2 regions of the Leisingera sp. NJS201 genome follow, and region 1 is predicted to be linked to the other one. Evidence: riboswitches for the same ligand, from Rfam matches in the RefSeq annotation. Region 1 holds a riboswitch; the other holds the start of a gene.
The links. A riboswitch is a leader RNA that binds a small molecule or an ion and turns the genes downstream of it on or off. The one in region 1 is predicted to bind thiamine pyrophosphate.
Positions count from the first base shown of each region.

Region 2: it holds a riboswitch for thiamine pyrophosphate, as region 1 does, so the genes downstream of both, thiC (phosphomethylpyrimidine synthase ThiC) here and thiB (thiamine ABC transporter substrate binding subunit) in region 1, are expected to answer to the same signal.

Region 1 is NZ_CP038234.1:3,982,296-3,994,364, forward strand. Features, by position in the region: partial or broken gene ETW23_RS19685 (thiamine/thiamine pyrophosphate ABC transporter permease ThiP) at 1-851, opposite strand, end outside; gene thiB (thiamine ABC transporter substrate binding subunit) at 827-1,816, opposite strand; TPP riboswitch at 1,849-1,940, opposite strand; gene aroC (chorismate synthase) at 2,171-3,271, shown strand; gene ETW23_RS19700 (helix-turn-helix domain-containing protein) at 3,323-3,739, opposite strand; gene ETW23_RS19705 (cation transporter) at 3,813-4,451, shown strand; partial or broken gene ETW23_RS26280 (IS3 family transposase) at 5,206-5,379, shown strand; gene ETW23_RS19710 (IS110 family transposase) at 5,392-6,351, opposite strand; partial or broken gene ETW23_RS25450 (transposase) at 6,603-6,884, shown strand; gene ETW23_RS25455 (transposase) at 6,873-7,160, shown strand; gene ETW23_RS19720 (branched-chain amino acid aminotransferase) at 7,722-8,588, opposite strand; gene ETW23_RS19725 (MarR family winged helix-turn-helix transcriptional regulator) at 8,751-9,254, shown strand; gene ETW23_RS19730 (response regulator) at 9,260-10,051, shown strand; gene ETW23_RS19735 (histone deacetylase family protein) at 10,088-11,014, shown strand; gene ETW23_RS19740 (exodeoxyribonuclease VII small subunit) at 11,046-11,264, shown strand; gene ETW23_RS19745 (polyprenyl synthetase family protein) at 11,268-12,069, shown strand, end outside.
Region 2 is NZ_CP038234.1:1,241,984-1,254,052, forward strand. Features, by position in the region: gene ETW23_RS06130 (PfkB family carbohydrate kinase) at 1-13, opposite strand, end outside; gene ETW23_RS06135 (HesA/MoeB/ThiF family protein) at 10-978, opposite strand; gene ETW23_RS06140 (thiamine phosphate synthase) at 975-1,580, opposite strand; gene ETW23_RS06145 (thiazole synthase) at 1,580-2,347, opposite strand; gene thiS (sulfur carrier protein ThiS) at 2,349-2,546, opposite strand; gene ETW23_RS06155 (FAD-dependent oxidoreductase) at 2,515-3,483, opposite strand; gene thiC (phosphomethylpyrimidine synthase ThiC) at 3,480-5,300, opposite strand; TPP riboswitch at 5,435-5,562, opposite strand; gene bioB (biotin synthase BioB) at 5,777-6,754, shown strand; gene ETW23_RS06170 (8-amino-7-oxononanoate synthase) at 6,754-7,893, shown strand; gene bioD (dethiobiotin synthase) at 7,890-8,516, shown strand; gene bioA (adenosylmethionine--8-amino-7-oxononanoate transaminase) at 8,513-9,811, shown strand; gene ETW23_RS06185 (pimeloyl-ACP methyl esterase BioG family protein) at 9,815-10,435, shown strand; gene ETW23_RS06190 (methyltransferase domain-containing protein) at 10,432-11,223, shown strand; gene ETW23_RS06195 (ABC transporter substrate-binding protein) at 11,407-12,069, shown strand, end outside.

The sequences.
Region 1 (12,069 bases):
TCAAGACAGCGCGCCACAGCCCCCTGCCCGTCCCAGCGCCGCACCGCGCGGTCAAGACCGGCACCGAACCCTTCGCCCGCCGACACCCGCAGCGCGGCAAGCGCAGCTGCGCCGGTCAGCAATAACTGCAATCCCGACAAAAGCGCAGCCCGGCCCAGGTCGAAATCAAAGCGGAACGCCTGATAGATGGCCAGCTCGATCGTGGTCGCCCTGGGGCCGCCGCCAAGGGTCAGCGCAACCGCAAAACTGGAAAGGCAGATGGCAAAGACGACAGCCAAAGCACCCGGCGCCACCCGCCGGAGCATCGGCCCCTCTAGCAGCCGCCACATCGCCAGCGGACCGGCATCCAACTGCGCGGCCAATCGGAAGCGTTCAGCCGGGATTTCCTGCCAGCCCTGCAGGATCAGCCGAGTCGCCAGCGGCAGGTTGAAGAAGACATGTGCCAGGACCACGCCGTGCAGGCCATAAATTTGCACCGGCTCCAGCCCGAACAGGCCGAAAAAGCTGCTCAGCCAGCCAGCCCGGCCAAACACCGCCAGAAGGCCCAGAATGGCAACAATCACCGGCAGAATGAAGGGGGCGCCAAGCAGGGCAATCAGCAATGCCCGCCCTGGAAACCGTCGCCGCGCCAATGCGCGGGCCACGGGTATCGCCAGACTAACGCTCAGCAGCGCCGACAGGCTGGCCTGAGTGAGCGTGAACCGCAACGCCGCCCAATCGCTGGCACCAAATCCGGTTCCGGCCTCGGCCCTGAGTGCCACAGCACCCAAGGTTCCCAAGATCAGCGCGACGACAAGCAATGCCGCGCTGATTCCGGGAACGGAGCTTACTGGCTGAGCGCGTCCAGCCATTCGCCAAGCGCTGCATCCCGCACCTCTGCCGCTTCAGTTTCGCTCAGCAGCAAGGACTTACCTGGCGCGATCAGCGTTTCGAAACCCTCCGGCAGACCCGCAGAAGGTGTCACAGCGGGGTACATCCAGTTGGTGGTCGGAATGATCGACTGAAAGGCGTCGGACACCATGAATTCCAGAAACTGGTCGGCCAGCTCAGACTGATCGGTGTTTGCCAGTTTGCCTGCAACTTCCACCTGCATGTAATGACCCTCGTCAAAGGCGGCAGCCGCCTTGGAGCCGTCTTCCTCAGCAATCAGGTGATAGGCGGGCGAGGTGGTGTAGGAAAGCACCATGTCGGCCTCGCCTTCCAGGAACATGCCGTAAGCCTCGGACCAGCCCTTGGTCACGGTGACAACGTTGTCAGAGAGGCTCTTCCAGATTTCCGGCGCCTCATCGCCATAGGCGGCTTTCACCCACAGGAGCAGGCCCAGACCGGGGGTCGAGGAGCGCGGATCCTGAATCAGGATCTTCATGTCGCTGGTTGCCAGCGCCTTGAAATCCGACGGGAAACCCGCCTGTACCGCTGCATCGGCGTTATGAACAAAGGCAAAATAGCCCCAGTCATAAGGCACAAATGTCGCGTCGTTCCATTCGACCGGCAGCGCAAATTCGGCGCTGACCGAATGATCCGCAAACAGGCCGGTTTCCTTGGCCGCCGCGGTCAGATTGGTGTCGAGACCCAGAACGACGTCTGCGTCCGAGCGCTCGCCCTCCAGCTTCACCCGCGCCAGCAACGCGGCGCCGTCGCCCGCGCCGACCAGTTTCAGATCGCAGCCGCAGACGTCTTCGAACGCCTTTTCAACTGCCGGTCCGGGGCCCCAGTCGGAGACAAAGCTGTCGTAGGTATACACGGTAAGTTCCGGCGTTTCGGCAAAAGCCGCCGAGGCGCCAAGCAGTCCCGCGGCAAAAACAAGATGTTTCAAGCCATCCTCCTTTGCGGCGTTGGGCAAGGGTGGAGGCTGTCCAGTACCTTCCCTCCGCCGGTGTGATCCGGTTCAGGTTCAACGGGTTTCATCTCAGCGCTGCTGCGCACCCCGAGGTCGCGCGGACCTTATGCTCCAGGCGCCGCGAACACAAGCCAAAGCCCCGCCAGGACTTATGGCCCTTGGCAAACTGGACCGCAGCCAGCGCCCCCTCTGTTCCTCTGGCTGAAAATATCCCGGGGGAGCCGCCGCAGGCGGCGGGGGCAGCGCCCCAGCCCGCGTTGCCGCACAGGAATCCTCTTGAGGCACAGGCCCCTGCCCGCTAAGCACGTTCCGCAAAGGAGACCGCGCCTCATGTCGATGAACAGCTTTGGACACCTCTTCCGCGTCACCACCTGGGGCGAAAGCCACGGGCCCGCGCTTGGCGCCACCGTGGACGGCTGTCCGCCGAATGTGCCGCTGGAGCCGGAGATACTGCAGCAGTGGCTCGACAAGCGCCGCCCCGGCCAGAACAAGAACACCACCCAGCGCAATGAGCCTGACGCGGTGAAAATCCTGTCCGGCGTGTTCGACGGCATGTCCACCGGCACCCCGATTCAGCTGATGATCGAAAACACCGACCAGCGATCCAAGGATTACGGCGAGATTTCCCAAACCTTCCGTCCGGGCCATGCTGACATCACCTATTTCCAGAAATACGGCAACCGCGACTACCGCGGCGGCGGCCGTTCCTCGGCGCGCGAAACCGCAGCGCGGGTTGCAGCGGGCGGTGTTGCACGTGAAGCAATCAAGGCGCTGGTGCCGGGGCTGGAGATCAAGGGCTATATGACCCAAATGGGTGAGCTGGAGATCGACCGCAGCCGGTTCGACTGGGATGCGATCGAGCAGAATGACTTCTGGATCCCCGATGCCGGCGCGGTGCAGGAGTGGGAAGATTACCTGCAAGGTCTGCGCAAGGCGCACGACTCGGTGGGCGCCGTTGTCGAAGTTGTCGCCCGCAATGTCCCCGCAGGCATCGGCGCACCAGTCTATGGCAAACTGGACACTGATCTGGCCGCCGCGATGATGTCGATCAACGCAGTCAAAGGCGTGGAGATCGGCGAGGGCATGAATGCCGCGCGCCTCAAGGGCTCGGAAAACGCTGATGAGATTTTCATGAGCGAGAACGGGCCGGAGTATTCCTCCAACCACGCCGGCGGTATCCTGGGCGGCATTTCCACCGGGCAGGATGTGGTTGTGCGTTTTGCGGTGAAACCGACGTCATCGATCCTCACCCCGCGCCAGTCGATCCGCAAGGATGGCTCGGCAGTGGAGGTCATCACCAAGGGCCGCCACGACCCCTGCGTCGGCATCCGCGCCGTACCGGTGGCCGAGGCGATGATGGCCTGCGTGATCCTGGACCACCTGCTGTTGCACCGTGGCCAGATTGGCGAGAATCAAGGCAGGATCGGCTGAATATGCGGCTCTAACAAAGGGTTTCCCGGCAGCAGTGTTGGGAAAACACTCTCAGCTGTGATCGCCCGAGCATTGGCTGTGGTCACCGAGAGCCGTCAGCACCTTGCAGCAGCCGCCATTGCCGCCGTCGCAAAGATGGCTGATCCGCTCCAGCTCCGCCGCCAGCTGCTCCAGCTTGCGGATCCGGTCTTGGACATTGGCCAGCTGACTGCGGGCAATACGGTCGGCTTCGGCGCAGTCATCTCCGAGATTCCCGTCCAGTCCCATCAAAGACTTGATATCTTCCAGCGGGAAACCGAGGTCGCGAGCATGTTTGATGAAACCCAGCGCGTTCATTCCGTCCTGCCCATAGCGGCGCTGATTGCCGGCATTGCGGCCGGGCTGCGGCAGCAGACCGATCTCCTCGTAGTATCGGATGGTGGGAACCTTCACCCCGGTGGTCTTGGACAGCTGACCGATGGAAAACATCTGCGGAACCTCTTGAAGCTCTAGTGACTGGAGGCCCTACATTGATCTCGAATCAGGAATGAGGACAAGAGAAATGGCAGGCTGCTGCAATCACAACGCCCGTTTTGACGGCGTCTCGGCAGATTATAAACGCAGGCTTTGGCTGGTAATCGTCATAAACGCCGGTATGTTTGCGGTGGAAATGAGCGCGGGCCAGCTGTCGGGCAGCCAAGCGCTGAAGGCGGACGCGCTGGACTTTCTGGGCGACGCGCTGACCTATGGTATTTCGCTGGCGGTGATCGGCGCTACCCTGCGCACCCGGGCACTGGCGGCCCTGGGCAAGGGCATCAGCCTTTTGCTGATGGGGCTCTGGGTGTTTGGCTCTACCGTTTATCAGGTGTTTTTTGTCGATGTGCCGCAGGCGCAGATCATGGGGGTGATTGGCTTTATGGCGCTGGCGGCCAATCTGATTTCGGTGATGCTGCTGGCACGCTACAAGGATGGCGACGCCAATGTGCGCTCTGTCTGGCTGTGCTCGCGCAATGATGCGATCGGCAATGTGGCGGTGATGATTGCCGCGTTTGGCGTCTGGGGCACGGCAACCGGCTGGCCGGACCTGATTGTGGCCGGCATCATGGGCGGGCTGTTCCTAAGCTCCGCCTTCCAGATCCTGGTGCAGGCGATGCAGGAATGGCGCGGGGAAGAGGCGCGCCCTGCGGTGCATCAGAACTAAACAACTGTGCCGCTTGCGGCACGGGCGGCGCCCTGCATTGTTCAGACAAACAGCCCTGCGTATACCTCGCGCAGGGCTTTCTATGTTGCGCGGCAGGGCTTCCAGCAGGGTGAGGGAAGTGGATGCCATCGACCTCCACCGGCAGAGAATGAGCGTCGCGACCAGGCGACAGATACCCTTCTTCGTCAAGGCCCGTCTGCACCCAGTAATTTAGGACCGTGTCACCTCCTAGTGCTGGACGGCCCGTGCCAATGTCACACCGCCAGCACCGACTGCCAGCTGGATTTTGAGTTGTCTGTTGTCGCTCCACCGCCGACGCCGCTCGGCGCCCACAGCCTCGCTCAGTCTGGGCTCTCCACCCAAGACACATCGCAAACGTTGCACTGCAAGTATCTTAATTTCTGCAGGCTCCGTTGCGCTGGTGCTTATTAGCGGGAATCTTGCCGCTGAAAGATCTACGACGGCGTAGCTCGTCGCCGTGCGGCGAACCACGAAGTTCACAGGAAAATACCGGCTGGCGTCACTTTGAATTGCTGGCTAGGGGCGGCAAATCCAGCAGCGTGCAGGTCGGGGCTGACAACTCTTTCGACATATCAGACGAAATGGTTTCATTAAGGATCGGCAAGGCACCATTGTGATGAAGTTCCCTTGCTTTCGCGACCAAATCCTCTTCATGCCTTTCAATTAGCGCTTTTACGTCAATGCTGACCTGACATTCCTGGCTGAAACAATGAAGAGCCGCGTTCGAATAGGCACCTTCGCCCGCCAGATTGGGCTGACGCCCTGCTTCATTCCCACTGCAGCTTCCAAAACTGTTCTGAGATCGATGGGAGGCTGGATTGAAGACTATGACGACAACTACCCACACAGCGGGCTGAACTGGCGCTCGCCGCGCGTGTTCATCGAGGCCAATACCGAAACCGCTTAGCAACTGTATTGTTCAAACGGTCTGATAGGTCCATTTCTGGCGAGATTTGCAGAGCGCGTTAACGATTGTTACGGGCTTCCGGGCGACCGCCTTGATGACAACCTTGTGTGGTTTTCCGGCGGCGCGCAGGCGATCGGCGAAGGGCTTGAGAACCGGATTGTGGTGGCTGGCAACGAGTGCGGCCTGGAATAGGACGTGGCGCAATAGCCTTCTGCCTCCGCCAATGGCACGTTTTCCGCGAAGGGCACCGCTGTCATGCGCGATGGGAGCAAGGCCTGTGAGAGCTGCGGCCTGTTCACCGGATATGTGTCCAAGTTCCGGCATTTCCACTATGAGCATTGTGCTGGCGACTGGCCCAATTCCTGGAACTGACCGCAAGATTTCTGAGGTCTCCGCAAGGTTTTCATCAGCCGCGATGATTTGCTCAATCTGGGCTTCCAACTCAGCGATCTGACGATCCAGAAGGTCTTTCAAGTCGGCGTCCATATCTGAAAACACTTCAGATGATCCCAGCTTTCTGTGCGCTTTGATCTGCGTCAGAAGCCGCTTGCGTGTTTCGGCGATCTGCCCACGTTCGGACACCAAGGCTCTGAGAAGACGTAACCTCTCATGCGGAAGGCTGCGCCCGGAATCTGGCCGGAACACCATGAACCGGGCAATTAGTCCGGCGTCAATCCTGTCAGTCTTGGCCCGTGTGCCTCGGCTGGCGGCAAAGGCTTTTATCTGTGCAGGCGGCAATTGCCGTGTTGTCAAACCCGCACCATCCAAAGTTGCCCATAACCGCCATTCCTGACCACCAGTGGCCTCGAAACAAACGAGCGCATCCAGGTCCCGAGCCAGTCCGGCAACTTGCTTATGACCCTCAATGTTGTTCGGCACCCTCACACGCTTGCCATTGGGCAGGCAGCGAAGGTCCAGCCAGTCTCGACTGACATCTATTCCGATAACTGCCGCCCGTGTTATTTTGCTCATACCCTCTTCCTTCTGATCCGTGGTCCTTAGTGGCAACATGCAACTGTTCGAGATGATGAAGAGAGACGGTGCTGGCTCGCTAGCAAACGTGGTCACACCCGCAAGGCTCAGACGCCATGCACCGCCCCGTCAGCAACCTCGGCCAAGGTCGCTGACGGGGGCAACATAGCAAAGCTGAGATACAGAAGGCTCAGGACACATTGATTTCGATTGATCGTCATGATTCACCGGTCGAAAAATTGAACGGTGACATGTCTGATCTCTTTTGGCTGACCGACGCGCAAATGGCCGGATGGAGCCTTATTTCCCGAAATCCCATGGAAAGCCATGTATCAATGACTGGCTTGTCTTGAGCGAAATTATCTTCATCAATCACAATGGCATAAGGTGGCGGTATGCAGCCGGGGAATACGGCCCGCACAGTGAGGCGGGACCGTCGCCCCGGTGGGGCGGCGTAAGCCCGGTGAACGCATTACAGCCGTTGGAAACGCTGGAGCGACAAGGGTATCTTTGCGCAGATGATGGCCGGTCTGACGCCTTCGCGCAACCAATCCGGCGAACGTGATGTATCAGGCGGCATCACCAAGGCGGGGGATGCCAATCTCAGGCGGGCGCTGTGCGAGGCCGCAACGGTCATGATGAACCGCGGCAGATCGACTGGACTGAGAAAATGGGGAGCCCAGCTCGCACAGCGCCGTGGACGCAAGTGCGCGATGGTTGCCTTGGCTCGCCGAATTGCGGTGATACTCCATCGGATCTGGATCGATGGCACAGTATTCCACCCGGATACCGTGCCGAACATGGGCTGACCGGATGCTCCTCCACCCTTCGCCTGCATGATCGCAGGTCTTCGAAGTCCCGTAAGGACATGGTTCCGATGATGCCGAGGTCTGGACTGTCGCTGGCTTCCGTCAAGCACGCCAATGAGATGGGCACATCGGAATTGCATCGAACCAGCATCATATTGGCAGCCAGCACGCTGACCACGGACCGAAGCATGTACCCGAAAGACGTCAACCGAAAGCCGCGGCAGAAAGCAGGACGGGCTACAATAGGCCGGTGAGACCGCTTTGGCGGATCAATTTGCCTGCCTAAACCGCTTGACTGGGAAGTCCCCGTTACCGAATTCCTGACCCAAAGGGCAAACCTGTCCTTAATCGCTTCTTAGCAATGGATCCGCAAATGCCGTCTGGAAGGCAGTATTTTAACTGTTCATGATCAATCGCGGATTTCCAGCCGGTTCTGACTGCCGCGGGTGCGCATCAATGGGGGCCGCCTCTTCCAGCTGCTATCTTCAGGTCGGCAAAGAGGCGGCAAAACAAAACCCCCGCTCGCAGGCGGGGGTTCTCAGTCACGGAAGTGAGGTACGTTTACGCGCGGACCAGTTTCTCGTAATCCTCAGCAATCTCGCGGGTCAGGGCGCCGACCACGAATTTATACGGGCCGATCTCGCCGACCGGAGTGACCTCGGCGGCGGTGCCGGTCAGCCAGCACTGTTCGAACTCTTCCATCTCTTCCGGCTTGATGCGGCGCTCATGCACAGTGATGCCCTTGTCCTTGAGCATGCCGATCACGGTCTGGCGGGTAATGCCGTTCAGGAAGCAGTCGGCCTTGGGGGTGTGCACCTCGCCGTCCTTCACGAAAAAGATGTTGGCGCCGGTTGCTTCGGCCACATAGCCGCGCCAGTCCATGAACAGCGCGTCCGAGCAGCCCTGCGCGGTCGCTTTGTGTTTGGAAATGGTGCAGATCATGTAAAGACCTGCCGCCTTGGCATGGACCGGGATGGTTTCAGGCGACGGACGTTTCCATTCGGCAATCGCCAGCTTGGCGCCCTGCATCTTGGCGTCGCCATAGTAGGCGCCCCAGCCCCAGACTGCGATCGCCATCCGCACCGGGTTGGCTGCGGAGGCCACGCCCATGTCATCGCCGGAACCGCGCCAGACCAGCGCGCGGATATAGGCGTCCTGCAGGCCGGAGGCTTTCAGGGTTTCTTCCTTTGCCGCCTCGATCTGGTCGACGGTATAGGGCATCGGCATGTCCAGCGCCTCGGCGGAAGCTATCAGGCGCTCGGAATGCTCGCGGCTTTTGAAGATCTTGCCATTATAGGCGCGCTCACCCTCAAACACCGAGGAGGCATAATGCATCGCATGGGTCAGGATATGCACCTTTGCATCCCGCCAGTCGACCAGCCCCCCATCCATCCAGATCACACCGTCGCGGTCGTCATAACCTGCCATGCCGCACTCTCCTAAAACTCTGCGGGATTTCCATTTATTGCGCACATTACGTCCGAGAGGAACATAATATTGCGTCAAAGTTGGGATTCGATACATCTTCACCCTTGGAATGTCAACAACACTGACATAAACTGCATGGCAATACAGACGAGGGGGCACCGAATGCCGGAAGGCCGGACAGGGCAGGGATACGGCGGCGAAAGCCTGCTGTTTCTGACGGATGAGCAGCTGCGCCAGGGGATCGAGGCAATGTTTTTTGCCTACCGTGGCTTTACCGCCGATCCGGACCGGATTCTGGCGGAAATGTCCTACGGACGGGCGCATCACCGGGCGGTCCACTTTATCAACCGCTCACCCGGAACGACGGTGAACAACCTTCTCAGCATTCTGGGCGTGACCAAACAGTCGCTGAACCGGGTGCTGCGCACATTGATCGGCGACGGTTTGGTGATCAGCAAGGTGGGTGAGCTGGATAAACGCGAGCGGCATCTGTATCTGACCGATCAGGGCGCGGCGCTGGAGGCCACGCTGTCAGACGCCCAGCGCGCCCGGATGCGCGCCGCCTACAAAGATGCCGGCCCCGAGGCGGTGCAAGGTTTCAAAAAGGTGCTGGAAGCAATGATGGATGCGGATATGCGCCGTGCCTATGCCAAGTTGCGGGATTAAGGCGTATGAGCATGCATGACGCCCATCTGCTGATCATTGACGACGACGAACGCATTCGCGGGCTTTTGAAGAAATTCCTGATGCGCTCCGGCTTTCTGGTCACTGCAGCGCGCGACGCGGCCCATGCCCGCCGGGTGCTGGCGGGCTTGGATTTCGACCTGATCGTCATGGATGTGATGATGCCCGGCGAGGACGGTATCTCGCTGACAACTTCCTTGCGCGAAACCATGGCCACACCGATCCTGCTGCTGACCGCCAAGGGCGAGACTGAGGACAGGATTGCCGGACTGGAAGCTGGCGCGGATGACTACCTGCCAAAACCCTTTGAGCCCAAAGAGCTGCTGCTGCGTGTCAACGCAATCCTGCGGCGGATGCCGGACACGGTTGCACAGGAAAGTGCGCCCAAAGTGCTGCATCTGGGTGCCATCCGCTATGACATCGAACGCGGTGAAATGTGGCAGGGGGATGAGCTGATCCGCCTCACCGGCACCGAAAGCCAGTTGATGAAGATCTTCTCGGCCCAGCCCGGCGAGCCGGTCTCCCGCACCAAGCTGGTCGAGGATCTGGGCCGCGACCGCGGTCAGGCGCAGGAACGCGCGGTAGATGTGCAGATCACCCGTTTGCGCCGCAAGATCGAGCCGAACCCGAAACAGCCGCAATACCTGCAAACCGTCCGCGGCGCAGGCTACATGCTGGCCCCGAGTAAAGCCCCAGCCACTTCTTCTGGCCGCAATTATCCCGGGGTCCGGGGCAGCGCCCCGGGATTCCCCTTGCCGCGCAGCGCCGCGGCCCCCTAGGGTCGCGCCAAACCCCGCAGCAGGAGGATACGAGCCATGACAACCGCACTGATCACCCACGCGGATTGCCTGAATCACGTAACGCCGGACGGGCATCCGGAACAGGTGGCACGGCTTGCGCATATCCTGCACGCGCTGGAACCATTGGACCTGAAACGCGTAACCGCGCCGATGGCTGCCGAGGACGACATCCTGCGCATTCACCCGGCCGGCTACCTGTCGGACTTACGCAAGTCCTCTCCGGCAGAGGGCTGGGCGCAAATCGATGGTGACACCTTCCTGTCCCCTGGCTCGCTGGATGCAGCCTTCCGCGCAGCAGGCGCCGTTGTGCGTGGCGTCGATATGGTGCTGGGCGGCGAGGTGCAGAATGCTTTTGCCGCGGTGCGCCCGCCGGGACATCATGCCGAAACAGATACCGCGATGGGTTTCTGCCTGTTCGGCAACGCAGCACTGGCGGCCAAACATGCGCTGGATCATCACGGCCTGAACCGCGTTGCGGTGGTGGATTTCGACGTGCATCACGGTAATGGTACCCAGGATCTGCTGTGGGACGAGGCGCGCGCTCTGGTGATCACCAGCCAGCAGATGCCACTCTGGCCCGGCTCCGGCCGCCCTGAGGAGGACGGTGCCCATGGCAATATCCTGAACATGCCGCTGGCACCGGGATCGGGCCGCACTGAAATGCAAGCGGCCTATGAAGGCCAGGCATTTCCGCGCCTGCGTGCCTTCAAGCCAGAGTTGATTATCATCTCGGCAGGCTTTGACGCCCACCAGGACGATCCGCTTGCCAGCCTCAACTGGGCAACAGAAGATTTCGCCTGGATCACTGCCGAACTGTGCAGACTTGCAAGTGAACTGTGCCAGGGCCGTATCGTCTCGACTTTGGAAGGCGGATATGATCTGAACGCGCTGGCCGCCGCAACGCGCGCGCATGTGGAAGAATTGATAAAGGCACCGGCATGACTGAGACCCGCAACGAGCCCCCGTGGACCAGATGAGCTTTGAACAGGCGATGCGCGAGCTGGAAGGCGTGGTGGACCAGCTGGAGCGCGGCGACGTGGCGCTGGATGCCTCAATCGCGCTTTACGAACGCGGTGCTGCGCTGAAGAAACGCTGCGAGGATGAGCTGAAACGCGCCGAGGAAAAGGTTGCCGCCATTACGCTGGACGCCAACGGCACCCCCAAGGGCACCCAGCCGCTGGATGCCGGCTGAGCCATGACCGCCGCAGCAGACGCCCGAACGCGCCCCTTTGCAGATGCGTTGAAAAACGCACAGGCCAGCATCACCGCACATATGGAAATGCGGCTGGCAGGCAGCGACAAGCTGCATACTGCGATGCGCTACGCCATCACCGGCGGCAAGATGCTGCGCGGCTTTCTGGTGCTGGAAAGCAGCCGTCTGCACGGTGTCCCGGCTGAAGCTGCCCTTGAGGCAGCGCTCGCTATTGAATGCATCCACGCTTATTCACTGGTACATGACGACCTGCCCTGCATGGACGATGACGACCTGCGCCGCGGCCAGCCTACTGTGCACAAAAAATGGGATGAGGCGATGGCAGTTCTTGCCGGCGACAGCCTGCAGGCCTTTGCCTTTGAGTTGCTGGCAGACCCCAAGGCTGGCCCCCACGCCCTGACCCTGATCCGCGGCCTGGCGCAGTCCTCCGGCAAAGACGGCATGGTGTCGGGCCAGATGCTGGACATAGCGGCAGAGACCGCCGACGCGCCGCTGACGCTGGAGCAAATCACCAGGCTGCAGGGCCGCAAAACTGGATGCCTGATCGAATGGTCCGCCACTGCCGGCGCGGTGCTGGCAGGCGAAGATCCTGCGCCGTTGCGGCAATTCGCACGTGCCCTTGGCCTTGCCTTCCAAATCGCCGACGACATCTTGGATGTGGAAGGCGATGCCGCCAAGGTCGGCAAGGCCGTGCGCAAGGATGCCGATGCCGGCAAGGCAACCTTTGTCTCGCTGCTCGGTCTGGCAGAGGCAAAAGCCCGCGCACAGTCCTTGTGCGACGAGG
Region 2 (12,069 bases), 1.6 Mb from region 1:
GGATCGCGGTCATGCGCTGCCGCCAGCCGCCAGCAGGGCGAGGTCGCCAAAGCCCGCAGCCTTCAGATCCGAGGCCGCGCCCCAGGCGCGCAGGCCGGTGCGGCAGCACAGCACGATACGCCCCTTGCGCGGCAGCTCTGCCGCCAGCAGATCGGCGCGGGCAATCCGGCGGGCCTGGAACGCCGGCAATCCGGGCGCCTCAGCGGCATCGCGCAGTTCGATCACCGTATCCGCCGCAGTGATATGCGAGGCCGCGACAAAGGGCAGGGCGTCCGCCGGTTCTTCCGCCTCATCAAAGCAGAAGCTGCTGACCTGCAGGTCCTGGAGCCGGAAAACAAACAACTGTCCCCGCGGGGACGGCTGGTGATCCAGCAGGGACTTCAGTGCCAGCTGTGCCTGAAGCGCACCGATCATGCCAACGGCCGGCCCCATCACGCCTGCAGTTGCACAGGTCGCCGCCTGCGCGGGCAGGTCCGGGAATACAGCACGCAAGGATGGCCCGCCGCCGCAAAATCCCCCGGCATAGCCCGACTGCCCCAGCGCCGAGGCCGAGATTAGCATCTTGCCCTGCGCCCGGCATGTATCCGAAAGGATATAGGACACCGCAAAACTATCCGCCGCATCCACCACCAGATCCGCCGCATCCACCATCGCGGCCGCATTGGCCGCATCCAGGCAGTCAACCCGCGCTGTCACGTGCAGAGACGGATTGGCTGCCAGCAAGTGCCGCCGGGCGGCCGCTGCCTTGGGCTGGCCAAGGTCGCCCATAGTATAAAGGACCTGTCGGTGCAGGTTGCTTTCTTCCACCTTATCGCCGTCCATCACGGTGATGCACCCCACGCCTGCGCCGCCGAGATACTGCAGCACCGGACTGCCGAGACCCCCGGCGCCCACAATCAGAACGTGCGATCGGGCCAGCCGTTCCTGCCCCGCGGCACCGACCTCCGGCAGGATCATCTGGCGGGCGTAGCGGCTCATGCTGCCGCCTTGCGCCGGCAGGCCGCCACCCATTCGCGGGTGCGCGCTTCGGGATCATCAGCCAGTTGGATGTCTGTCACCACCGCAGCGCTGTCCGCACCGGCAGCAAACACCCCGGGCAACCGCTCGGGCGTCAGGCCGCCAATCGCCACCAGCGGCGTATCCCCGGCCATCTGTTTCCAGCGCGTCACCCGCTCCAGCCCCTGCGGGTCCCACTTCATCTTCTTCAGCAGCGTCGGATAAACCGGCCCCAGCGCCACATATTCCGGCCCCAACGACAGCGCGCGCTCCAGCTCGCTTTCGTCATGGGTGGACAGGCCAATGCGGACGCCCTTGCGGCGCAGCGCAGCGAAATCCGCCGTGTCCATGTCTTCCTGCCCCAGGTGCACAAAGTTGCAGTTCAGATCCAGCGCTGCCTGCCAATAGTCATTCACCACCAGCTGCGTGTCATGCACTGCGCAGAAATCCCGCGCCCGGGCAATCTGGCGCTGCACCTCAGTCTCAGGTTCGTCCTTGATGCGCAGTTGCACCAGCTTGGCCCCTTGGGGCACCAGCAGTTCCAGGCGGCCGACGTGGCCTGTGATCAGGTAGAAACGTTCCATCAGGCAAACTCCGCCAAGCCAAGTACAGGGGTTGAGGGCACCGCCATGTCACGCCGCTCCATCGGGTCGGCCTCATAGCCCGCGCGCCCGGCCTCAATTGCCAGCGCCATGGCCGCGGCCATCGCTGCCGGGCCGCCGGCCTTGGCCACGGCTGTATTCAGCAGCACCGCATCCATGCCCAGCTCCATCGCCTGTGCCGCATCCGAGGGCCGCCCGATGCCGGCATCCACAATCAGCGGCACGCCGGGAAAATGCGCCCGCATCGCCCGCAAGGCATCCGGGTTGCGCAACCCCTGGCCCGAGCCGATCGGCGCCCCCCAGGGCATCAGAACCTCGCAACCCGCCGCCAGCAACCGCTCGCCCACCACCAGATCATCGGTGGTGTAGGGAAAGACCTGAAAGCCCTCATTGCTCAGGATCCGCGCTGCCTCAACCAGCCCGAATACGTCCGGCTGCAGGGTGTCGGAATGGCCGATCACCTCCAGCTTTATCCATGGGGTATCAAACAGCTCCCGCGCCATATGCGCCGTGGTCACCGCCTCCTGCACCGAATGGCAGCCGGCAGTGTTGGGCAGGATCCGGCAGCCGGTTTCGCGCAAGGTCTCCCAAAACCCGGCGCCCGTGCCATCAGCGGTTTCGCGGCGCAAGCTGACGGTGATGATCCCGGTGCCGCTGGATTTCACGGCCTCCGCCAGCACGGCAGGCGAAGGGTATTGCGCAGTGCCCAGCAGCAGGCGTGAACCAATCTCTGTTCCGTAGAATTGCATCTCAGCCTCCTTGCATCGGTGCCAGGACTTCCAGTTGGTCGCCCTCAGTCAGCTGTACGCTGTCCCGGTTGCTGCGGGGCACAAAACGGCCGTTCAGCGCGGTCGCAACCGAGGAGCAGGCAAAGCCCAGCTCATGCAGCGCAGACTGGAGGTCGGTTGCGGATACGTCATGCGGTCTGGCGTTCACGATGATTTTCATCTGTGGTCTCCGGTAACAGTTGGTCCGCGGCTTGCTGCGCCATTGCGGGCGCCAGCAGAAAGCCGTGGCGGTAAAGCCCGTTGAGGTAGAGCGTGCCGTCCTGTTCGATCAGCCGCGGCAGGTTGTCGGGATAGGCCGGGCGCAGGCCTGCGCCGGTCTCTGCCACGCTGGCCTCGGCGAATGCGGGGTGCAGGGTAAAGGCGGCATTCAGCAGTTCGCTGAGTGAGCGCAGGGTGATGGCCCGGTCCGAGCTGCTTTCGATCATGGTGCCGCCGATCATGAAATGCCCGTCCCCGCGGGGCACAAGATACAGTGGCATCCGCGGGTGCAGCAGCCGCAGGGTGCGGCTGATCTGCACCTCGGGGCAATGCAGGATCGCCATCTCGCCGCGCACCGGGCGCAGGCCGGGCAGCGGGGCGGCGATGCCGGTGCAATCCAGCGTGACGCCGGCCGGGGCAGGGGTGCCATAGCGGATGTCCACCCCCATCGCCTGTACCTTGGCGCTGAGGTCCCGCAAGGCGCGGCGCGGATCCAGGTGGGCCTCGCCATCAAAGAACAATCCTTGCGAAAACCGCCCCTCCAGCGCGGGCTCCAGCCCGGTGATCTCTGCCCCGTCAACCCCCCGGTGGCCTGTGGTGCGGCGGGCAAAACGGGTAAGTTCTGCCCGGTCCCGGGCCGGCGCCACCACCAGCGTGCCGCGCCTGTGCACCGGGGTGACCCTGGCCCACCAGCCGAAGGCGCGGCTGCCGAGAGTTATCACTTGCTCCTCGGCGCTTTCGCGTTCGCACCAGGGCGCCAGCATGCCGCCGGCAAAGCGCGCGACGCTGCTGTCCCCGGGGGTATTCCCCCGTTCATAGACCGTGACCTTGGCCCCGCGCTGCGCCAGCTCATAGGCGCAGGCGAGGCCGGCAAGGCCTGCGCCTGCGATGGTGATCATTCCGCCGGTTCCGCCGCTTTCCCAGCTTCGTCGGGCGCAGGCACATACAGCTCGCCGCCCTCGCGGAACTTGGCGGCCATCGCCTCCATGCCTTCCTTCTGCGCCTCGGCGCGGATGTCATGGCTGATCCGCATCGAGCAGAACTTGGGCCCGCACATGGAGCAGAAATGCGCCACCTTATGCGCCTCTTTCGGCAGGGTCTGGTCGTGGAACTCGCGCGCGGTGTCCGGGTCCAGAGACAGGTTGAACTGGTCCTCCCAGCGGAATTCGAACCGCGCGCGTGACAGCGCATCATCGCGGCGCTGCGCACCCGGCAGACCCTTGGCGAGATCGGCCGCATGGGCGGCGATCTTATAGGTGATCACACCCACCTTGACGTCGTCGCGGTCGGGCAGGCCGAGGTGTTCTTTGGGCGTCACGTAGCACAGCATCGCACAGCCGAACCAGCCGATCATGGCGGCACCGATGCCGCTGGTGATGTGGTCATAGCCCGGCGCAATGTCGGTGGTCAGCGGCCCAAGCGTGTAGAACGGCGCCTCGTGGCAGCATTCCAGCTGCTTGTCCATGTTCTCCTTGATCTTGTGCATGGCGACATGGCCCGGCCCTTCGATCATCACCTGGCAATCCTTGGCCCAGGCGATCTTGGTCAGCTCGCCCAGGGTCTCCAGCTCGGCAAACTGCGCTTCGTCATTGGCATCAGCGATGGAGCCGGGGCGCAACCCGTCACCCAGCGAGAAGGACACATCATACTGGCGGCAGATGTCGCAGATTTCCTCGAAATGCTCGTACAGGAACGACTCCTTGTGGTGATGCAGGCACCACTTGGCCATGATCGAGCCGCCGCGCGAGACGATCCCCGTTACCCGTTCCACGGTCATCGGCACCATGTGCAGCCGCACGCCTGCGTGGATGGTGAAGTAATCGACGCCTTGCTCTGCCTGCTCAATCAGGGTGTCGCGGAACACTTCCCAGGTCAGGTCTTCGGCGATGCCGTTCACCTTCTCCAGCGCCTGATACATCGGCACGGTGCCGATTGGCACAGGGCTGTTGCGGATGATCCATTCGCGGGTGTTGTGGATGTTGCGGCCCGTCGACAGATCCATCACCGTGTCAGCGCCCCAGCGGATCGACCAGACCAGTTTGTCCACTTCTTCCTCCATCGAGGACGTGACGGCAGAGGTGCCCATATTTGCGTTGATCTTGACCAGGAAATTGCGCCCGATGATCATCGGCTCGATTTCCGGGTGGTTGATGTTGGCGGGGATGATGGCGCGGCCGGCGGCGATTTCATCGCGGACAAACTCCGGCGTCACGTAATCGGGGATATTGGCACCAAAGTCGTTGCCATCGCGGTGGCAAGGGGACAATTTGCGCAGCTGGTTTTCGCGGATGGCGATGAATTCCATCTCGGGCGTGATGATCCCGGCGCGGGCATAGGCCAGCTGGGTCACCGCCTTGCCGTCCTTGGCGCGCAGCGGAGCGGGTTTCACCGGGAATTCGGGCGTCAGCCGATCGCCCGCGACAAAGCCGTTGTCCGCAGGTGTCACATCGCGGCCCTGGTATTCCTCAACGTCGCCGCGCGCCTCGATCCAGTCGCGGCGCAACTGCGGCAGGCCCTGGCGGATGTCGGTCAGAACATCCGGGTCGGTATAGGGGCCGGAGCTGTCATAGACCGGCAGCGGTGCCTCGCCCGCCGTGGGGTGGGTGGCGATTTCCCGCATCGGCACGCGGATGTCCTTATGGACTTCGCCTGCGACATAGATCTTGCGCGACGCGGGCAGGGCGCCCGTGGTGATCTTGGGGTTGGGGACGTTCATTTTGGTGCTCCTCAAAGCCGAAAACTCAGAAAAGACACCAGATGAGTTTTGGCTGGGAAACCGGCAGGCAAAAGAGGCCTGCTTTACCGGAATGCGCCTGTTTCAAACGGCTGTCCCCGCGGGGACACGGGGACAAAAGGCGCGTCCTTGCTTCCTACGCCAGTATCAACTGGGTCAGGTTCAAAGGGTCGCGCCGCCGGCCCGGGTTGCCCGCACCTTGACGCCTCTCAGTCCCTTGGGCGGGACTCCCCTGCGTGGCTTTAGGGGTATGGGAGGCATAGGGTTCGCGTCAACCGGAATCTTTGTAGATTATTTTTTGGCATTAAAATCAGATTGATACTGGCGCTATGGACGCAAAAGCGGGTCAAATCGCTGCAGCGCAGCTTTGATGCTTGATCGAGGGTGGTGAAATTATCTATAAAAATCCGCAACGCCATCCGCGTATGGCCAACTGGTATACGAGAACAGGAGACAGCATGCTGGACGCTGCACCCATCCGCACCGACTGGACCCGCGAAGAAGCGGAAGCGATTTACAACAAGCCTTTCATGGACTTGCTGTTTCAGGCGCACTCTGTGCACCGGCAGTATTTCGATCCCAATCAGGTGCAGAAATCCAAGCTTCTCAGCATCAAGACCGGCGGCTGCGCCGAGGATTGCGCCTATTGCTCGCAGTCGGCCCGCAACGGCGCGCAGCTGTCGGCCTCCAAGCTGATCGAAGTGCAGCGGGTGATTGCCGAAGCCAGGAAAGCCAAGGAAGGCGGCGCCACGCGCTATTGCATGGGGGCGGCCTGGCGCTCGCCCAAGGACCGCGACATGGCCGCACTTGAGGCGATGGTGCAGGGGGTCAAGGATCTTGGGATGGAGACCTGCATGACCTTGGGCATGCTGGAGGAAGACCAGGTGTTCCGTCTGCGCGATGCCGGGCTGGATTATTACAACCACAACATCGACACGTCGGAGCGGTATTACTCCGAGATCATCACCACCCGCACCTTTGCCGACCGGATCGACACCCTGAACCGGGTGCGCGAAGCGGGCATCAAAGTCTGCTCCGGCGGCATCGTCGGCATGGGCGAGCAGCAGCTGGACCGCATCGACATGATGCTGGCGCTGGCGACGCTGGAGGTGCATCCCGACTCGGTGCCCGTGAACATGCTGATCCCGATTGCCGACACGCCGCTGGCGGATGTGGAAAAGCTGGACCCGATCGAATTCGTCCGTTCGGTGGCGCTGGCCCGCATTCTGATGCCGAAATCGCATGTGCGCCTGTCCGCAGGCCGCACCGACATGTCGGACGAGATGCAGGCGATGTGCTTCTTTGCCGGGGCCAACTCGATCTTTGTGGGTGACACGCTGCTGACCGCCGACAACCCGGAAGAGGACAAAGACCAGCAGCTGTTCGACCGTCTGGGCATCACCGCAATGGCGGTGGGATGTGACGGCAGCCGCTGATGGCGGGGGCCTTCCCGAGGCATGAGACATCGTTGGAAGCGCTGCGCAATCGCGGGCGTTACCGGCAGCTGATGCCGCGGGTCGGGCATGACTTTGCCTCCAACGACTATCTTGGGCTGGCGGGCAGCGATGTGCTGCGCGCTGCCGCCGCAGACGCGCTGGCGCGCGGTGTGCCGGTCGGGGCAGGCGGTTCGCGCCTGCTGCGCGGCAATGACGCAGAGCATCAGCAGTTGGAAGCTGAGGCGGCGGCGTTCTTTGGAACCGAGGCGGCGCTGTTCATGGGTGGCGGCTTCACTGCCAATCAGGCGATCTTTTCGACCCTGCCGCAGCAGGGCGATCTGGTGCTTTATGATGCGTTGATCCATGCCAGCACCCATGACGGGATGCGGCTGGGCCGGGCAGAGACCCGCAGCTTTGCCCATGGCGATGCGGAAGACGCTTCCCGGGTGCTGACGGACTGGCGCGCTGCTGGTGGCACCGGCCAGGTCTGGGTCGCGGTTGAGGCGGTCTACTCCATGGATGGCGACCTGGCGCCGCTGGATGCGCTGATGGCGCTGTGTGATGCGGACGGCGCGGTGCTGGTGGTGGATGAGGCGCATTCCACAGGTGTGTTCGGTGATCTGGGCCGCGGGCTGGCACACGGCATTGCCCACCGGCCAAACGTCCTGAGCCTGCACACCTGCGGCAAGGCGCTGGGTGCTTCCGGCGCTTTGATCTGCGGCCAGAAGGTGCTGACCGAGACGCTGATCAACAAGGCGCGCGGCTTTATCTTTGCGACCGCTCCGTCGCCCTTGAATGCGGCTTTGGTGCGGGCAGCTTTGCAGGAACTGCAGCAGAACACGGGCCGCCGCGAACAAGCGTGGCAGGGGATCACCCATGCCCAAGGCGAGGCCAAACGCCTCTGCGGGCTGGACGGTTTCCAAAGCCAGATCCTGCCGGTGGTGATCGGTGACGACAAGCGCACCATGGAGCTGGCCGCCGCGATGCAAACCCGCGGCTATGACATTCGCGGTATCCGCCCGCCGACGGTGCCGCGCGGCACCTCGCGGCTGCGGTTGTCAATCACGCTGAACACGGGGGCAGAGGTCGCCACCCGGATGTTCCAAGACCTCGCCCGGGAAATGGAGACAAACCCATGAGCGCGCTGATCGTCACCGGAACAGATACCGGCATCGGCAAGACCATCTTCTCGGCCGGCCTGGTGCAGGCGCTGGGCGCCACCTATTGGAAGCCGGTGCAATCGGGGCTGGAGGAGGAGACCGACAGCCAGATTGTTGCGCGCTTGTCAGGCCGCCCGGCGCTGCCTGAAGGGTATCTTCTGCAACTGCCAGCCTCGCCGCATCTGTCGGCAGAGGCTGAGGGCGTGGAGATCGACCCGGACGCGTTGCCCCTGCCTGAGGCCGATGGCGTGCTGGTCGCCGAAGGCGCCGGCGGTCTGATGGTGCCGCTGAACCGTGAGGTTCTGTATCTCGACCTGTTTGCCCGCTGGCGCGCGCCGGTGATCCTCTGTGCGCGGACCCAGCTGGGCACGATCAACCACACGCTGTTGTCGCTGAAGGCGCTGCGCGATGCGGGCTGCTCGGTGGTGGGCGTGGCCTTTATCGGCGATGCGGAGCCTGGGGTGGAAGAAACCATCTGCCAGTTCGGTCAGGTGGCGCATCTGGGCCGTCTGCCGGTACTGGGCGAGCTGACCTCTGACGCTTTGGCCGTGGCCTTTCAGGCCAGTATCCGGGTAGACCTGATCACGGAGGCTTTGGTATGAGCGCATCCGGCCTCACCCAGCTGGAATTCGACCAGCAGCACCTCTGGCATCCCTATACCAATGTGGCCAAACCCGGTCCGACTTTTGTGGTGAAGGAAAGCGAGGGCGTCCACATCACGCTCGACGATGGCACCCGGCTGATCGACGCTATGTCCTCGTGGTGGTGCATGATGCATGGCCACAGGCACCCGGCGATCACATCGGCCATCCACGACCAGCTCGACACCCTGCCGCATGTGATGTTCGGCGGGCTGACGCACGATCCGGCCATCGACCTGGGCCGCAAGCTGCTGGAGATCACGCCCGACAGCCTGACGCGGATCTTCTACTGCGACAGCGGCTCGGTCTCGGTTGAGGTGGCGATGAAGATGGCGGTGCAGTACCAGCACGCCATTGGCCAGCCCGCGCGCAAGGAGTTCGCCACCATCCGCTCCGGCTATCACGGCGACACCTGGAAGGCGATGAGCGTCTGCGACCCGGACACCGGTATGCACCACCTGTTCCAGGGCGCGCTGAGCGTGCAGCATTTCGTCTCCCGCCCGCCCATCCGCATTCATGAGGACTGGATCGACGATCCGGCGCAGAACGGCCTGGGCGAGCTGCGGGCAGTGCTGGAAGCCAATGCGCAGAAGATCGCCGCCTTTATTCTGGAGCCCGTGGTGCAGGGCACCGGCGGCATGTATTTCTATCACCCGGAATACCTGAACCAGGCCCGTGCCTTGTGCGATGAACTGGGCATCCTGCTGATTTTTGATGAGATCGCGACTGGTTTCGGCCGTACCGGCGAACTGCTTGCAACCGGGTTCTGCGAAGTGGAACCGGATATCATCTGTCTCGGCAAGGGGCTGACCGGCGGCCATATCTCCTTTGCCTGCACCATGACGAACGACCGCGTCGCCGAGGGTGTGGGCGGCGGCAACCCGGGTATTTTCATGCATGGGCCGACCTATATGGCCAATCCTCTGGCCTGTGCGGCGGCCAAGGCCTCGCTGGATCTGCTGACCGGGCAGGACTGGCGTGGCACGGTCTCGGGGATTGCAGAGCAGATGCAGTCAGAACTGGCACCGGTGCGCGATCTGCCCAATGTGGCGGATGTGCGGGTTCTGGGCGCCATTGGCGTCATCGAGATGAAACACGCGGTGTCCGCGGATGAGGCCCACGCCCGTGCCCATGATATGGGCGTGTTCCTGCGTCCCTTTGGCAAGAACATCTATACCATGCCGCCGTTCATCACGTCCCCGGATCAGCTGAGCCGGATCACCGCGGGCATGCTGCGGCTGGCGCGGGAGCTGTAAGCAATGGAGTTCCGCTGGATCAAGCAGAACAATGCAGCCGAGGCCATCGTGGTCTTCGGCGGCTGGGCTGTGGGGCCGGAGGTGTTCTGGCATCTGGACGGTCCGCAGGACATTCTGTTTGCCGGCGATTATACCGATTTGAACGCAGAGCTGCCGGATCTGTCCGGTTACAGCCGGGTCAGCGTCTTGGCCTGGTCCTTTGGTGTGGCTTCTTATGCCCACTGGCAGCAGGGACGGGCGGATGTGGTGTTCCAGCGCAAGGCGGCGGTGAACGGCAGCCTGCAGCCGGTGAACCGCGGCGCCGGTATTCCTCCTGCGGTCTTCCGCAGAACAATGGAAACGCTGAGCCTGGAAAGCTACCAGGACTTTCTGACCCGTGTATTCGGTGCCCCGCAAGAGGCAGAACCGCTGGATGTGCCTGCGCGCCGGGCTGAGCTGCTGGCGGTAGAGCAGCGCGGCGACGCGCCGCAGATGCGCTTTGACAAGGTCTGGATCAGCTCCGGCGACAAGATCTTTCCGCCCGCCAATCTGGCACGCGCCTGGGCGGGGCAGAACGTGACACAGATCGACGCGCCGCACGCCCCCTTTGGCCGCTTCTCGCAGTGGGAGGAGCTGTTCCAGTGAAAGACACGCTGCCGCCTCAGCTGGATCAGACCCGCGTGCGCCAAAGCTTCCGCCGCGGGCTGAACAGCTATCACGGCACCGCCTCTGTGCAGGCGGATATTGCGGCGCAGCTTGCAGGTCTGCTGCAAGCGCAGGGCGCGCCCCGCCGGTTCGGGGCGGTATTGGAGTTCGGCTGCGGCACCGGTCATCTGACCCGGCACCTGCTGCAGCGGTTCACGGCCGGCAGCCTGTTGCTGAATGACCTGGTGCCAGAGGCGGCGCAGGTGCTGCAGGCACTGGGCAGCGCAGCCCCGGCGCAGTCCCGGTTTGAGGGCGGCCCGGTCGAGGCCCTGCCGCTGCCGCAGCAGCTGGACCTGATTGCCTCAGCCTCGACCGTGCAGTGGATCCCGGATCTGCCGGCCTTGTCCGCCCGGCTGGCGGCGCGGCTGAAGCCCGGCGGCTGGCTGGCGCTGTCCGGCTTTGGCCGGGGCCAGTTCCGCGAACTGGCGGCGCTGGGGTCATCCGCCGCGGCGCCCAGCTACCTGGATGCCGGGGAGTGGCCGTCCGTGCTGCCGCAAGACCTGGAGATTCTGGCCATCGAGCAACGCCCTGCCGTGCTGGAATTCGATACCGCGCTGGAGCTGCTGAAACACCTGCGCCTGACCGGTGTCAACGGCCACGCCCAGCAAAGCTGGAGCCGCAGGCGGCTGCAGGACTTTGAAAGTGCTTACCGGCAGCGTTTCGGCAGTGGCGGCAAACTGCCGCTGACCTATGATCCGGTCCTGCTGGTGGCGCGCAAGACCGGCTGACCGGTCATAGCGGCTGACGTGCGCAGTCCGCACTTGAGGCAAGTTTTAGGTTTTTTACCAGCCAAAGCACTGCCGCATCCGGCCGCGTATTAATCTTTGTCAACTCCCGCCTGCTATGCCGGAACCAGAGCCGTGCCCGGGGGCGCGGAACTTGGAAATACTGGCAGTACGGGAGTGACGCCAATGAAATTCAAAGCGTTTGCCGCCGCTTTGGCGGCGCTGGCGGTTTCGGGGGCCGCCGAAGCAGCCGATATGGGGGATACCGGAACGTCGATCCGGCTGTCCCTGAACAACTGGACCGGCCAGCAACTGTCGACCTATATCGCGGGCGGCATGCTGGAGGAAGCGGGCTATTCCGTCGAATACGTCGAAGCCGATCAGGGCATTATGTATGACGACATCGCCAGCGGCGACGTGCATGCAATGGTGGAAATCTGGACCAGCAGCACCCCGGCGGATTACTTTGCGGCCCGCGATGAAGGCAGTGTGGAGGAGCTGGGCGACTTGGGCCTGGATGCCCGCAACGGCGTGGTGTTCCCGCCCTATGTGGCGCAGATGTGCCCGGGCCTGCCCAACTGGGAAGCCCTGCGCGATTGTGCGGGCATCTTTTCCAAAGACGGCAAGGGCAAGCGCGGCATTTACCTGGCTTACCCGGCCTCATGGGGCTCGCCCGGGGCGGACCGGATCCGGGCGCTGGATCTGCCGTTTGACGTGGTTGCGGCTGAATCCGAGGCGGCGATGATCGAGGAGTTTCAGAAAGCCTACAAGGAAAAACGCCCGGTTATCTCGACCTTCTGGGCGCCGCATTGGGCAATGTCGTCCTATGCGCTGCAGTTTGTACGCCTG